DNA from 4 places in the Pantoea vagans genome. Region 1 is predicted to be linked to each of the others. Evidence: predicted binding sites of a transcription regulator. Region 1 holds the regulator's gene; each other region holds the start of a gene.

Region 1 (3,212 bases):
GCACTACGGAAAAACCGGTCAGGGCGAATCGCGCAAGTATTTGCACACCTATGATGAAGCGGTGCCGTGGAATCAGGTGCCGGGCACCTTTACGCCGTGGCAGCCGCTGCCGGACAACACCGATGTGCTGTTCTATGAAGGGTTACACGGCGGTGTGGTGACCCAACCGCACAACGTGGCAGAGCATGTGGATCTGCTGGTGGGTGTGGTGCCGATTGTGAACCTGGAGTGGATTCAAAAGCTGGTGCGCGACACCAGCGAACGTGGGCATTCTCGTGAAGCGGTGATGGATTCCGTGGTGCGTTCGATGGAGGACTATATCAACTACATCACGCCGCAGTTCTCTCGCACCCACATCAACTTCCAGCGCGTGCCGACCGTGGATACCTCCAACCCGTTTGCCGCACGTGAGATCCCTTCGCTCGACGAAAGTTTTGTGGTGATCCATTTCCGTGGTCTGGAGGGGATTGCCTACCCTTACCTGCTGGCAATGATTCAGGGCTCGTTCATTTCACACATGAATACGCTGGTGGTGCCGGGGGGCAAAATGGGGCTGGCGATGGAATTGATCATGACACCGCTGGTGCAACGGCTGATAGAAGGTAAACGGATTGAATAATCCAGAATTTCTGTAGCGGCACGATGTATGGCGTGCATCACACCGCGCGATAAATCGCGCCGCTACAGTAGAATTACAGCTCTACCACTTCATAGCTGTGGGTGATTTCCACGCCTTTGCCCAGCATGATCGCTACTGAACAGTACTTCTCAGCGGAGAGATCAACCGCGCGGGCCACGGCTTTATCACTCAACGCTTTGCCGCTGACAATAAAATGCAGGTTGATGTGGGTAAAAATACGTGGCGCTTCTTCACGGCGTTCAGAGGTGAGCTTCACCTCGCAATCGGCCACATCATTACGGCCCTTTTGCAGGATAGACACCACGTCAATCGCGCTACAGCCGCCCGCCGCCATCAGAACCATCTCCATTGGACTCGGCGCTTTATCCCCTGAATTACCGTCCATTAATACCTGATGGCCAGATGAGGATTCTCCGAGAAAGGTTAACCCCTCCACCCATTTCACTCGTGCCTGCATTATTCTTTCTCCTGAAGTGGCTATTTTGCCGCCAGAGTACGCTTTCAGTTGATAAACAGCAATCCAGACTCTTCCGCCTGTTGCTGAAGCGAGACAACAGAAGACAGCTTGCAAAAGCTGTGCTACAAACAGTGCTGAAAATATTTTCGTCGTAACAGACGAAGGCGGGAAGAATCAAAAGCGTAGCTTAAGAATCACCCGGAAATAAAACGCTCGACGATTACACCGCCTGACAGGGAAAACTGCCCCCTGTGCTTTGGGCACGATTACAATAGAGGATAATAGCGAATGGTTCTCGGCAAACCGCAAACAGACCCTACACTCGAATGGTTCCTGTCCCATTGCCATATTCACAAATATCCGTCAAAGAGCACGCTCATCCATCAGGGTGAGAAAGCGGAAACGCTGTACTACATCGTGAAAGGTTCCGTTGCGGTTCTGATCAAAGATGAAGAAGGCAAAGAGATGATCCTCTCCTACCTCAATCAGGGAGATTTCATCGGCGAACTCGGCCTGTTTGAAGAAGGTCAGGAACGTAGTGCCTGGGTACGTGCCAAAACTGCCTGCGAAGTGGCTGAAATTTCCTACAAAAAATTCCGTCAGCTGATTCAGGTAAACCCGGATATTTTGATGCGACTCTCGTCGCAAATGGCGCGTCGTCTGCAAATCACCTCCGAGAAAGTGGGCAACCTTGCCTTCCTCGATGTGACGGGCCGTATCGCGCAAACACTGCTTAATCTGGCCAAACAGCCAGATGCGATGACTCACCCAGACGGGATGCAGATTAAAATCACCCGTCAGGAGATTGGTCAGATCGTGGGTTGCTCACGCGAAACCGTGGGGCGCATCCTGAAAATGCTGGAAGATCAGAACCTGATCTCCGCACACGGTAAAACCATCGTCGTTTACGGCACCCGCTAATTTCTTATCACCCACGGCGTGATGGCAACATCGCGCCGTTTTTGTTTGCGATGAGCTGATGTGGCGCCGAATCATCTATCATCCTGAGGTCAACTACGCCCTGCGGCAAACGCTGGTGCTGTGCCTGCCTGTGGCACTTGGCTGGCTGTTTGGCGATCTGCAAAAAGGCCTGTTGTTCTCATTAGTGCCTGCCTGCTGCAACATGGCCGGTCTGGATACCCCGCATAAACGCTTCTTCAAACGTCTGATTGTCGGCGGTTCGCTGTTTGCCATCGGCAGTTTTTCGATCCAGTTGCTCACGGATTATCAGATTCCGCTGCCGCTCATTCTGTTTGTGCTGCCGCTGCTGATTGGTGTCACCGGCGAAATCAGCCCGTTGCATGGCCGCTTGCTGCCAGCCACCCTGATCGCCGCCATCTTTAGCCTCAGCCTGGTTGGAAGGATGCCGGTCTGGGTGCCGCCGCTGCTGTATATCGGCGGTACGTTCTGGTACGGCCTGTTTAACTGGTTTTGGTTCTGGCTGTGGAAAGAGCAGCCGATGCGTGAAACCCTGAGCCTGCTGTATCGCGAACTGGCAGATTACTGTGATGCGAAATACACGCTGCTGACGCAACTCACCGATCCTGAAAAAGCGTTACCGCCGCTACTGGCACGCCAGCAAAAAGCCGTCGATCTGATCACCACCTGTTATCAGCAGATGCATATGCTCTCGGCCAGCCGCGATAACAGCCATAAGCGTCTGACGCGAGCGTTTCAGGTGGCGTTGGATTTACAGGAACACATTTCGGTGAGCCTGCATCAGCCGGAAGAGGTGCAAAAGCTGGTCGAGCAGAGCCACGCTGAGGCGGTGATCCGTTGGAATGCGAAAACCATCTCCGCGCGCCTGCGCATCCTCGCCGATGCGATTCTCTATCATCAGTTGCCGGAGCGCTTCCATATGGAGAAGCCACTCGGGGCGCTGGAAAAAATCGCGCGCCAGCACCCAGATAATCCGGTCGGCAACTTCTGTTACTACCACTTCAGCCGTATCGCACGCGTCTTACGCACGCAGAAGCCGTTGTACACGCGTGACCTGATGGCGGATCGTCAGCGCCGTCTGCCGTTCTTCCCCGCGTTGCGCAGCTATCTGTCATTGAAATCTGCCGCTTTACGCACCGCCGCACGCATCTCGGTGATGCTAATGTTCGGCAGCGC
Region 2 (3,212 bases), 1.7 Mb from region 1:
AGGCCAGGCCTCTTCACTCTACTTGTTCAGTTATTACGTGGGTTCCAGCGTGGCAGGAACTTTAGGCGGCGTGTTCTGGCACAATTATGGCTGGATGGGTGTGACCGCCTTTATCAGCGTGCTACTGCTCCTGGCGCTCTTCGTCGGCTGGCGCTTACAGTGCCGTAAACTTTAATACCCTTCATCCTTTATTCGGGGCCGCAGGGCCCCGTTTCTCACCGCAGCCCATAAAAACCGGCGATCAAACAGTCCCACATAAAACAAAGCGTCTATTCATCGCTATAATTCATTTTATTCCAACAATAGTTAGACTTTTTTTTTCACAGCAATGAGGACGTTCGATGGAGCTTTACTATTACGTCGATAAGCACGCAGGCTATAACGACAATCATGTGGTGCACGCAACGGGATGCCCCTTCCTGCCATCCGATGGCGCACGGCGTTTTCTCGGCACTTTCTACACCGCGACCGCCGCGATCCAGCAAGCAAGAAAGTTTTACGCCAGCGCGATGGGGTGTGAACACTGCTGCCCGGTGGCGGTAAAAAAAAACCTGACCACTCAACATAGCGTGGCGCTAAAACATATGGTGAGACTCTGATAATAGTGGTTTGACAATGGCATAGCGCTTATAGGGTTTTGTTAAGCACGGCTGTCACATCGTTCTAATACAGAAACAGTCGGCTTAATTTTCCGTGGCTCTTATATACCCAAAATAATTCGAATTGCAGTATGGCGGCAAGTGGGTGAATCCCCAAGAGCTTACATCAGTAAGTGACTGGGGTGAGCACGCGCAGCCAACGCAGCTGCGGTTTGAAGTATGACGGGTAGAGCGCTATGCGTTGCCATCGGTTGCAATTGTGTGGTAACCGCAAGAATTGATAATAACCTCAGGCTATTAACTCCGGCTTTAGAGATAAAAAATATTCAGTAATAAAAACCCTGCCAACGGTTTTCATCCGCTCATTAATGCTCCACAATAGCGTCAGTTTGTGACTTAGGTCACTTAATCGGGTGCGTTTCACCCCCTCACTCGCTGTTGACCGATTTGAACTCCATGCAATCAACTACCGTCTCACGTAAAACAGCCTGGCTACGTGTCGTGCTGCTGGCTATTGCCGCTTTTGTGTTTAACACCACTGAATTTGTCCCGGTTGGCCTGCTGTCGGATATCGCCGCCAGTTACGCCATGAAGACCGCCGACGTTGGTATCATGCTGACGATTTACGCCTGGGTCGTTGCGCTACTCTCCCTGCCGTTGATGCTGTTAACGCGCAACATTGAGCGTCGTTTGCTACTGGCGGTGCTGTTTATTCTGTTCATCGCCAGCCATGTCCTCTCTTCCGTGGCCTGGGACTTCACTTCACTGGTGATTTCACGCATCGGTATTGCCCTGGCGCATGCGGTGTTTTGGTCGATTACCGCTTCATTGGCGATTCGCGTCGCCCCAGCCGGTAAGAAAACGCAAGCCTTGAGCATGCTGGCAACGGGTACTGCGCTGGCGATGGTGCTGGGTGTACCGATTGGTCGTATCGTTGGGCAGTATCTAGGCTGGCGCACCACCTTCGGCATGATTGGTTTGTCAGCGCTGGTACTGTTGATCCTGCTGGTGCGCATTCTGCCACGCCTGCCGAGTGAGCATACGGGTTCCCTGAGTAGTGTGCCGATGCTGTTCCGTCGCCCGGCGCTGGTGGCCATGTACCTGCTCGTGACCTTGGTGGTCACGGCGCACTACACCGCTTACAGTTACATCGAGCCATTTATGCAGGTGGTTGCCAATGCCGATGAGAACTTCACCACCCTGCTGTTACTGCTGTTTGGTACGGCAGGCATTATCGGCAGTGTGTTATTCAGCACCCTGGGTAATAAATTCCCCTCTGGATTATTACTGGCTGCGATCGCCATTATCACATTGAGCATGGGTTTACTGGTGTTCGCCGCCGTTCGCCCAGCCGCAATTACCCTGGTCTGTATTTTCTGGGGTATGGCGATGATGATGATTGGTCTGGCGATGCAAGTGCGCGTGCTGTCGCTGGCCCCTGATGCAACGGATGTGGCAATGTCACTGTTCTCTGGCATTTATAACATTGGGATTGGCGCGGGTGCCCTGCTGGGTAATCAGGTCAGCCTGCATATGAAGATGTCGGACGTGGGTAATGTGGGCGGGGTCATTGGCCTGGTGGCTTTAATCTGGTGTATCACCATTTTCCGTCGTTATCCGCAGTTGCGTTCAAACGGTTAACACTGAAAAAAACCAGGGGCACACACTGTGCGCCCCTGCGCCTTTCACTGCGCATCGGTTAATTAATTATAAATGACTGCTGTGCCATTTAGCTTGTTGTTGCCAGAGGTCGAAGTGATGCGGAACGACTTTGCTCCGGCAGCATTCGCCTTCTCCGATAGCTGATTCTCAAGTGAAGTCAGATTGGTGCTACCCGACGCGCTAATCACGCCAACTTGTTGCTGGTTTAAAGGTGCTTCGTTCACTAACTCAGCAGCCATGCTACCAAACGCGATTGAAGACAGGGCTACAGCGGCTAATGTCATTTTGATGCTTTTCATGATCGTCTCTCTTATGCAGATGAAATGGGTGGGTTGAATTTACTTAACAACCGTTAAGTAAATGCTAACGCCGGAGTCGCACCGGCGTCAATCATTTTATTAACGACCATTATTTTAACGGGGAGTGGCGTGATTATGGGCTTCGCAGCCCTTTTTCACTTATCCGTATGAGGGGTGGCAAACCGAAAAAGCACAAACGGGCAAAGTCCAGTACTGCTAAAAACTGCGGCGCTTGCATAATCCTTGTCTGTTAAGAACTCAGGCTGCTTATTAATAAGTGGCCTGTCTTGTCAGTGCGGGCTCTGCCGCCACTACTGCCCCCTCTGGGCCGTCCTCGCGCCGCTGACGCGGTACCTTCGACTTCCACGTCGTGCCGGACGGACCGTTCGCGGATGACCATCCATGGTCGGCCGCGAACTGCCCCACGCCTCCCCGCGTGGGGCTCCTGGCCCAACGTAAAAGTCTCAGCGCTGCGGATAGCCCTGAGGGGGCAGCAGAGGCGTCATAGCTTCAGACTGTGTGCCCTTTTTGACAAGTCGCACTGAAGCTCATGAGCTGGCTGGGGCCGCACCGGGGCAGGCATTCCGCAGCGCTGAGCTGAGCGAGTATGCCAGGAGAGCCCGCAGGACGCGGGCGAAAGGTGGCGCTGGAA
Region 3 (3,212 bases), 480 kb from region 1:
TCAAGAACCACCTGATTGACATCCGCGAACACCAGTTCAATACCGGCATCAGCCAGTAACTTACCGATGAAACCGCGGCCGATGTTACCTGCTCCAAAATGTAACGCTTTCATAAATTTGACCCATATCAAATGACGAAAGGGCGGGCAAATCCGCCCCGGAAATGTGGGACGGGCTTGCCCGCCCCAGGGAGTTAAAACGTGGTTTACGCTTTAGGCGACAACAACGCCAGCACTTCTTCAACGCTGGTGGTGTTCGCCAGCTTCTCAATCACGCTGTCATCATCCAGCGCGTTGGTCAGGCTGGTAATCACCTGGATGTGTTCGTTGTTGCGTGCCGCGATACCGATCACCAGGCGCGCAACGTCATCCGCTTCTTCACCAAACAGCACACCGGCGGGATACTGGCAGAACACGATACCGGTTTTCAGCACGCGATCTTTGGCTTCCACGGTACCGTGCGGTACGGCGATAGACTCACCCAGGTAAGTCGGGGTCAGCTTCTCACGCTCCAGCATCGCTTCGACGTATTCCGGCTGGACGTAACCGCCTTTCACCAACTGCTCACCGGCAAAGCGAATCGCCTGCTCTTTGTTGCTGGCGGTCAGGCCGAGGAACACGTTGTTTGCACCGAGTTTGAACAGATTGGCACTGCCGTCGTCATAGCTGTCTGCCAGCGTGGTCTGCACCGTCTCACGATGTGCTTCGCTGCGGTTGGCGGCCACCAGACGCTCGGTCAGGTTGCTGTACAGCGCGCTGTCGAGGAAGTTGTTCAGCGAAATATGCTGCGCTTGCGGCGCCTGGCGCATCGCACGTTCGGTCAGATCGCGGTGGGTGATCACCAGGTCAACATCCCCCGGCAGCGAGTTGATCGCGCTGTTGGTCACCGAAATATTGCTCAGACCGGCATCCTGCACTTTCTTACGCAGCACACCTGCACCCATGGCGCTGGAACCCATACCGGCATCACAAGCGACGATGATTTTACGCACGTGGCTGACGTCAACGCTGTTGGCATCGGCAATCACTGGCGAACCCGCAACGGTCTGGCCTTTTGACTGCGCTTTCATATCACGCATGCGCTGGGTCGCGGCTTCGATATCGTCATCTTCTTTCACTTTGCTGGTTTTCAGCAGGATAGAAGAGACCACGAAGGAGACAGCAAACGCGGCGATGATGGCAGCGATGTTAGCGAAGTAAGCCCCTTTTGGTGTCATCGCCAGCACAGCCAGGATTGAACCTGGAGAAGCAGGAGACACCAGGCCGCCGTTCAGCACGGTCAGGGTGAACACACCGGTCATACCACCGAGGATAACTGCAAGCAGCAGACGCGGTGCCATCAGCACATACGGGAAGTAAATTTCGTGGATACCACCGAGGAAGTGGATGATCGCCGCACCGCCTGCAGACTGTTTGGCGCTACCGCGACCAAAAATCATGTAAGCAACCAGCACGCCCATACCCGGGCCTGGGTTAGCTTCAATCAGGAAGAAGATAGATTTACCGGCTTCGCTCGCCTGCTGGATGCCCAGAGGAGAGAAGATGCCGTGGTTGATGGCGTTGTTGAGGAACAGGATTTTCGCTGGCTCAACAAAGATCGAGGTCAATGGCAGCAGGTTGTTCTGCACCATCAGGTTTACGCCCGCCGCAAGGATGTGCGACAAACCTTCTACCAACGGACCGATGCCGATGAACGCCAGCAGCGCCAACAGCATACCGATGATACCGGCTGAGAAGTTGTTAACCAGCATCTCGAAGCCGCTTTTGATCTTACCATCAACCATACGGTCAAAGGTTTTGATCGCCCAGCCGCCCAGTGGACCGGCAATCATCGCGCCGAGGAACATCGGCATATCTGCACCGACAATCACGCCCATGGTGGTGATAGCACCGACCACGCCGCCGCGATCGCCGCCCACCAGACGTCCACCGGTGAAACCGATCAACAGTGGCAGCAGGTAAGTGATCATTGGGCCGACGAGTTTCGCCAGCGTTGCGTTAGGAATCCATCCGGTTGGGATGAACAGTGCTGTGATGATACCCCAGGCGATAAACGCACCGATGTTTGGCATCACCATGTTACTCAGAAAGCGACCAAAGCTCTGGACCTTGACCTTCGCTGATGAGGACATAAACCCACCCCTTATTGAGACGCGCTGCAATAAGAGCGCGGTTGTTTTTGTTAAGACTTTTATTGAGCCATTCCGGCGCGGGCCGTGGCATCACTGTATGCACGCGGACTCTAGCACTAGTTTATTACGCTGCGTAGCATTCGGGATAAGTGTGATGCAGATCACGCAATATTGGGGTGGTTGGGGTGCTATAAGGTGACGTAGATCACACTATTGAGGTGTAAGAAAAGTACGGTGGCGAAATATTAAGCAAAACAAGGTGATAAATGTGACTTAAGTCACCTTTGCAAGGATGAGGTTTGTCTCGTAAATGTGATTTGGATCACAAACATTTTTTGGTCGAAAATGCGCCAGATCACACTCTGTCTACGCAGAAAAGTCAGTTGTAAGGAAGTGACGAAAAATCTGAAAAGAAGGACGGAGGGATAACGACTGTAGGGGCGACCGTCTGGCCGCCCGGCATCAGGTTACATCGCGCGGTTACAAACCACCCTGCACGGCATTTTGCGCTTGGGTCAGTGCTTGTGCATTGCTGGAGAGGTTGCTCATTAGCGTGTTGTACTGCGTGGCTTGATCCTGAGTTGGGAACTGCACGCCGCCGTCGTTAAAGCTCACGCGAGTGCCCTGTGATTGCAGATAGTCACCGGTTTGCACCGCCGCCTGGCTCAATGCCTGCAGCTGAGGCAGCAGGGGAATCAGGGTACTGGCAGGCTGCGTCACCACTTTGGCATACACGTTGTCATACACTTTTTTCAGATCGTCGGGCTGCTTTAGCGTGGCTTTGCTGCTGTCGGCCTGCATTTTGGCGCTTTGAATCTGTTGCGACAGCACACTCAGGTTGCCGCTCGCCTGGCGCAGAGAATCACGGCGGGTCAGATAATCTTGCGGTACACGGATTGCCGCCAGCTCATCCACCACGGGACGCATGCCTTGTTCAACCGCCTGGTTGGCCTGCTGAGAGAAGCCATACAGGATGGCGTAGTCGCTGGCGTAGTTACCGAAGGTTTGCTTCTGGTTTTCGCTCAGGCTGGGCAGATGTTCACCGCTACGCATGGCGGTGTTCTGCAGGAAATCGGTGAAG
Region 4 (3,212 bases), 1.6 Mb from region 1:
AGTAGGGTCAGGCCGGTCAGACCGAACACTTTAAAGTTAACCCAAAACTCTTGTGATAACCAAAATGCTACGTAGATATTTACCACACCGCAGGCGAGGAAAAAGATCGCCCATGCCACATTCAGCCGACGCCACACTGCGCCTGGCAGCTGGAGCTCTTTACCCAGCATAGTTTGAATCAGCGGCTGCTTCATAAACCACTGGCTATACAGCAATGCCAGCGCGAACAGGGAGTAGATCACGGTGACTTTCCATTTGATGAATTCATCGTTGTGGAACACCAGCGTCAACGTACCGAAAACTGCCACCAGCACAAACGTGAAGATGGTCATTTTTTCCAGCTTACGGTACAGCACCCAGCTCACGACCAAGGCAAGGCCAGTGGCAACGATCAATGCACCAGAGGCGACAAAGATGTCGTACAGCTTGTAGAAGATAAAGAAAACCACCAAGGGAAGAAAATCGAGTAACTGCTTCATAGTGTTTCCAGTGAGGACGGGATCGTTCAGCTAAGGCGCTCCGGGGAGCGCCAGAGTGGTTAACGTAACAACATATACAGTCGATACAAATAAATAATCAGAATGGCTGACACCAGGTTACCCAGCGCATTCATCACCACCGAAGCGATATTGACCGGCAATACGGTGAGTGACGAGACCAGGAACATCAACACAATTTTAGCCAATAACCACAACACGATGGCGGGGGCGATGACTTTCATGTTTTTCCACGCCAGCTTCATGCTGGCGCGCATGGCACCGATGACACCCATTTTCTCACTCACCAGCATGACTGGCGCCAGTGAGAGCAAAATGGCCAAAATCACGCCCGGCACCATGAGTACCATAAAGCCGATTTGCACCAGCAACGTAATGAGGAAGGTCTGCAGCAGCAGCTTCGGCAGCAGGGGGGCTGAGGCGCCAATGGCACGCAGGGCGCTGACACGCTGGCCGTTAGAGACCAACGGGATCAGGCACAACATGCCACCGAGCAGCAGGGTATTGCCAATCAAGGCGGCAAAGGTGCCAGCAGCCGAAGCGCGTAGCAGGATGCGCTGTTGATCCGGCGACATATTCTGCACCAGCTCAAACAGTGAGGTTGCGCTGTCATCGGCCTGGCTGAGCAGCGATAACTGATCTTCACCTGGCGTTAATGCATGACCGACGATCACCGTAATAAATGACGTCAGCAATGCCATCAGCACAATAGTAACCAGCTGATGGCGCAGAAAATTTCCTGTGTCACGGTATAACGAGCTTGCCGTGATAGACATGTACTCTCCTTGATGGAACCGGGTTAATTAACCTGGCGATTGTACATGTTCTACAGGCTGGCTGGCACCCGCAAACCCATAACTTTCTGTCATTACAGGTAAAGAAGGGTGAAAAAGTCGGGAAAGCCCTGAATGCACCTGCATGGGAAAAGGTGGTGTCAGGCGGCAATCTCAGGTTTTTTAATTCTCGCGCAAAGCCAAAATTGATCTGAATCAATTCATTGTTTTTTAAGTGATTAATTTGAATTGATACAGATGATCTTTTACTGAAAAAGGGTTAGATCTTGTGCCGCAACCCCATTAAGACCCTACTTTTCGGCAAAGGAGTGAAAATGAAACTGGCAAAATGCGCGCTGCTGATGGCACTGGCGATTCCTCAACTGGCACTGGCTCATGAAGCGGGTGATTTCTTTATGCGCGCCGGTAGCGCGACCGTCCGTCCAACCGAAGGCTCTGATAATGTGCTGGGTATGGGCGGCTTTAACGTCAGCAACGATACACAGCTTGGCTTAACCTTCACCTACATGGCGACGGACAACATCGGCGTAGAACTGCTGGCTGCCACACCGTTCCGCCATAAGGTGGGCTTAGGGGCAACCGGCAACCTGGCGACCGTGCGTCAGCTCCCGCCTACGCTGATGGCACAGTATTACTTCTTTGACAGTAAAAGCCCGGTGCGTCCTTACGTGGGCGTGGGTATCAACTACACCACCTTCTACGATGCCAAATTCAATCAGACCGGCCAGGATGCAGGCTTAAGCGACTTAAGCGTTAAAGACTCATGGGGTATCGCCGGTCAGGTGGGGATGGATTATCAAATCAACCGCGACTGGATGCTGAACGCCTCACTGTGGTACATGGATATTGATACCGAGGTGAAGTTCAAAGCCAATGGTGAGCAGCAGAACATCAATACGCGTATCGATCCGTGGGTGTTCTTCTTTGGTGTCGGTTACCGCTTCTAACCTGTGTCAGAAGCAAAACGGGCGACCCAAGGGCCGCCCGTGTTTTCATCACTTAACGGTTACTTAATCTGCATATTGTTGACGACAGATTTCACCCCTTGCACGCTGCGGGTCACCGTCACTGCACGGTTCGCCATCTGCGGTGAGCTAACAAAACCACTCAACTGCACTTTGCCCTTAAAGGTTTCGACGTTGATCTCTGTCGATTTCAGGGAATCGTCATTCAGCAACTGGGCTTTGACTTTGGTGGTAATCACCGTGTCATCAATGTAACCCCCGGTCCCTTCCTGTGTAGCGGTTGGCGCACAAGCGCTGAGTGTCAGCGCCATAACTGCAGCCATCAAAAATCCTGCAACGACTTTGAAAAAATTCATTGGTTATCTCCCTGTCTTAGATGGTGTTTCACCGCAACGAGACGGTGCAATTAATTGTGGTCTGACCTGGACGAATCAGCAAATCGCGGAGTGTGAAAAAGTTTAAAAAACGTAACGAAGGGGGAGTGTGGAGAAAGGCCTCATCTGCGAATGCTGATAAGGCCTATAAAGTTTAACGAGTGCCGGCTTTCAGGTTGCTGACAAAGGCTTTCAGTTCTGCAAGCAGCGTCGTAGGATCGTTCTGGTTGCGTTCGATGATTTTGACGATAGCAGAACCGGAAATCGCACCCGCTGCGCCTGCGGCAATCGCTTCTTTGACCTGGCTCGCTTCTGAGATACCAAAGCCCTGCAACGGCGGGGCTGCATGGTATTCGCTCAATTTCGCGATCAGGTGATGCAGTGGCTGGCTGGCGCGATTCTCAGCCCCTGTTACACCAGCACGTGACAGCAGGTAAGTGTAACCACGGCCGTGTGAGGCAATCTCACGCAGCAAGTCATCATCCGCGTTTGGCGGGCAGATGAAGATCGGTGCGACGTTATGACGCATCGCCGCCTGACGGAACGGGGCGGACTCCTCGATCGGCACATCGGCAACTAACA

The links. Region 1 encodes CRP, which controls carbon source genes, mostly activating them, when cyclic AMP is high. Its sites were predicted from a motif close to ATGTGANNNNNNTCACAT; they were not measured.
Region 2: the regulator CRP is predicted to act here: its motif matches at 989-1,006, upstream of LK04_RS08700 (sugar transporter).
Region 3: the regulator CRP is predicted to act here: its motif matches at 2,325-2,342, upstream of LK04_RS18460 (PTS mannitol transporter subunit IICBA).
Region 4: the regulator CRP is predicted to act here: its motif matches at 1,475-1,492, upstream of ompW (outer membrane protein OmpW).

What each region holds. Positions count from the first base shown of each region.
Region 1 is NZ_CP011427.1:162,437-165,648, reverse strand. It holds gene LK04_RS00735 (phosphoribulokinase) at 1-619, shown strand, start outside; gene LK04_RS00730 (OsmC family protein) at 693-1,097, opposite strand; gene crp (cAMP-activated global transcriptional regulator CRP) at 1,386-2,018, shown strand; gene LK04_RS00720 (YccS/YhfK family putative transporter) at 2,077-3,212, shown strand, end outside.
Region 2 is NZ_CP011427.1:1,876,385-1,879,596, reverse strand. It holds gene LK04_RS08710 (MFS transporter) at 1-175, shown strand, start outside; gene LK04_RS08705 (hypothetical protein) at 342-599, shown strand; gene LK04_RS08700 (sugar transporter) at 1,056-2,240, shown strand; gene bhsA (multiple stress resistance protein BhsA) at 2,303-2,560, opposite strand.
Region 3 is NZ_CP011427.1:3,996,669-3,999,880, reverse strand. It holds gene mtlD (mannitol-1-phosphate 5-dehydrogenase) at 1-113, opposite strand, end outside; gene LK04_RS18460 (PTS mannitol transporter subunit IICBA) at 206-2,131, opposite strand; gene LK04_RS18455 (DUF3053 domain-containing protein) at 2,612-3,212, opposite strand, start outside.
Region 4 is NZ_CP011427.1:1,752,285-1,755,496, forward strand. It holds gene LK04_RS08155 (septation protein A) at 1-479, opposite strand, end outside; gene LK04_RS08160 (YciC family protein) at 539-1,273, opposite strand; partial or broken gene LK04_RS20865 (YkgJ family cysteine cluster protein) at 1,301-1,402, opposite strand; gene ompW (outer membrane protein OmpW) at 1,606-2,238, shown strand; gene LK04_RS08170 (BON domain-containing protein) at 2,298-2,612, opposite strand; gene trpA (tryptophan synthase subunit alpha) at 2,785-3,212, opposite strand, start outside.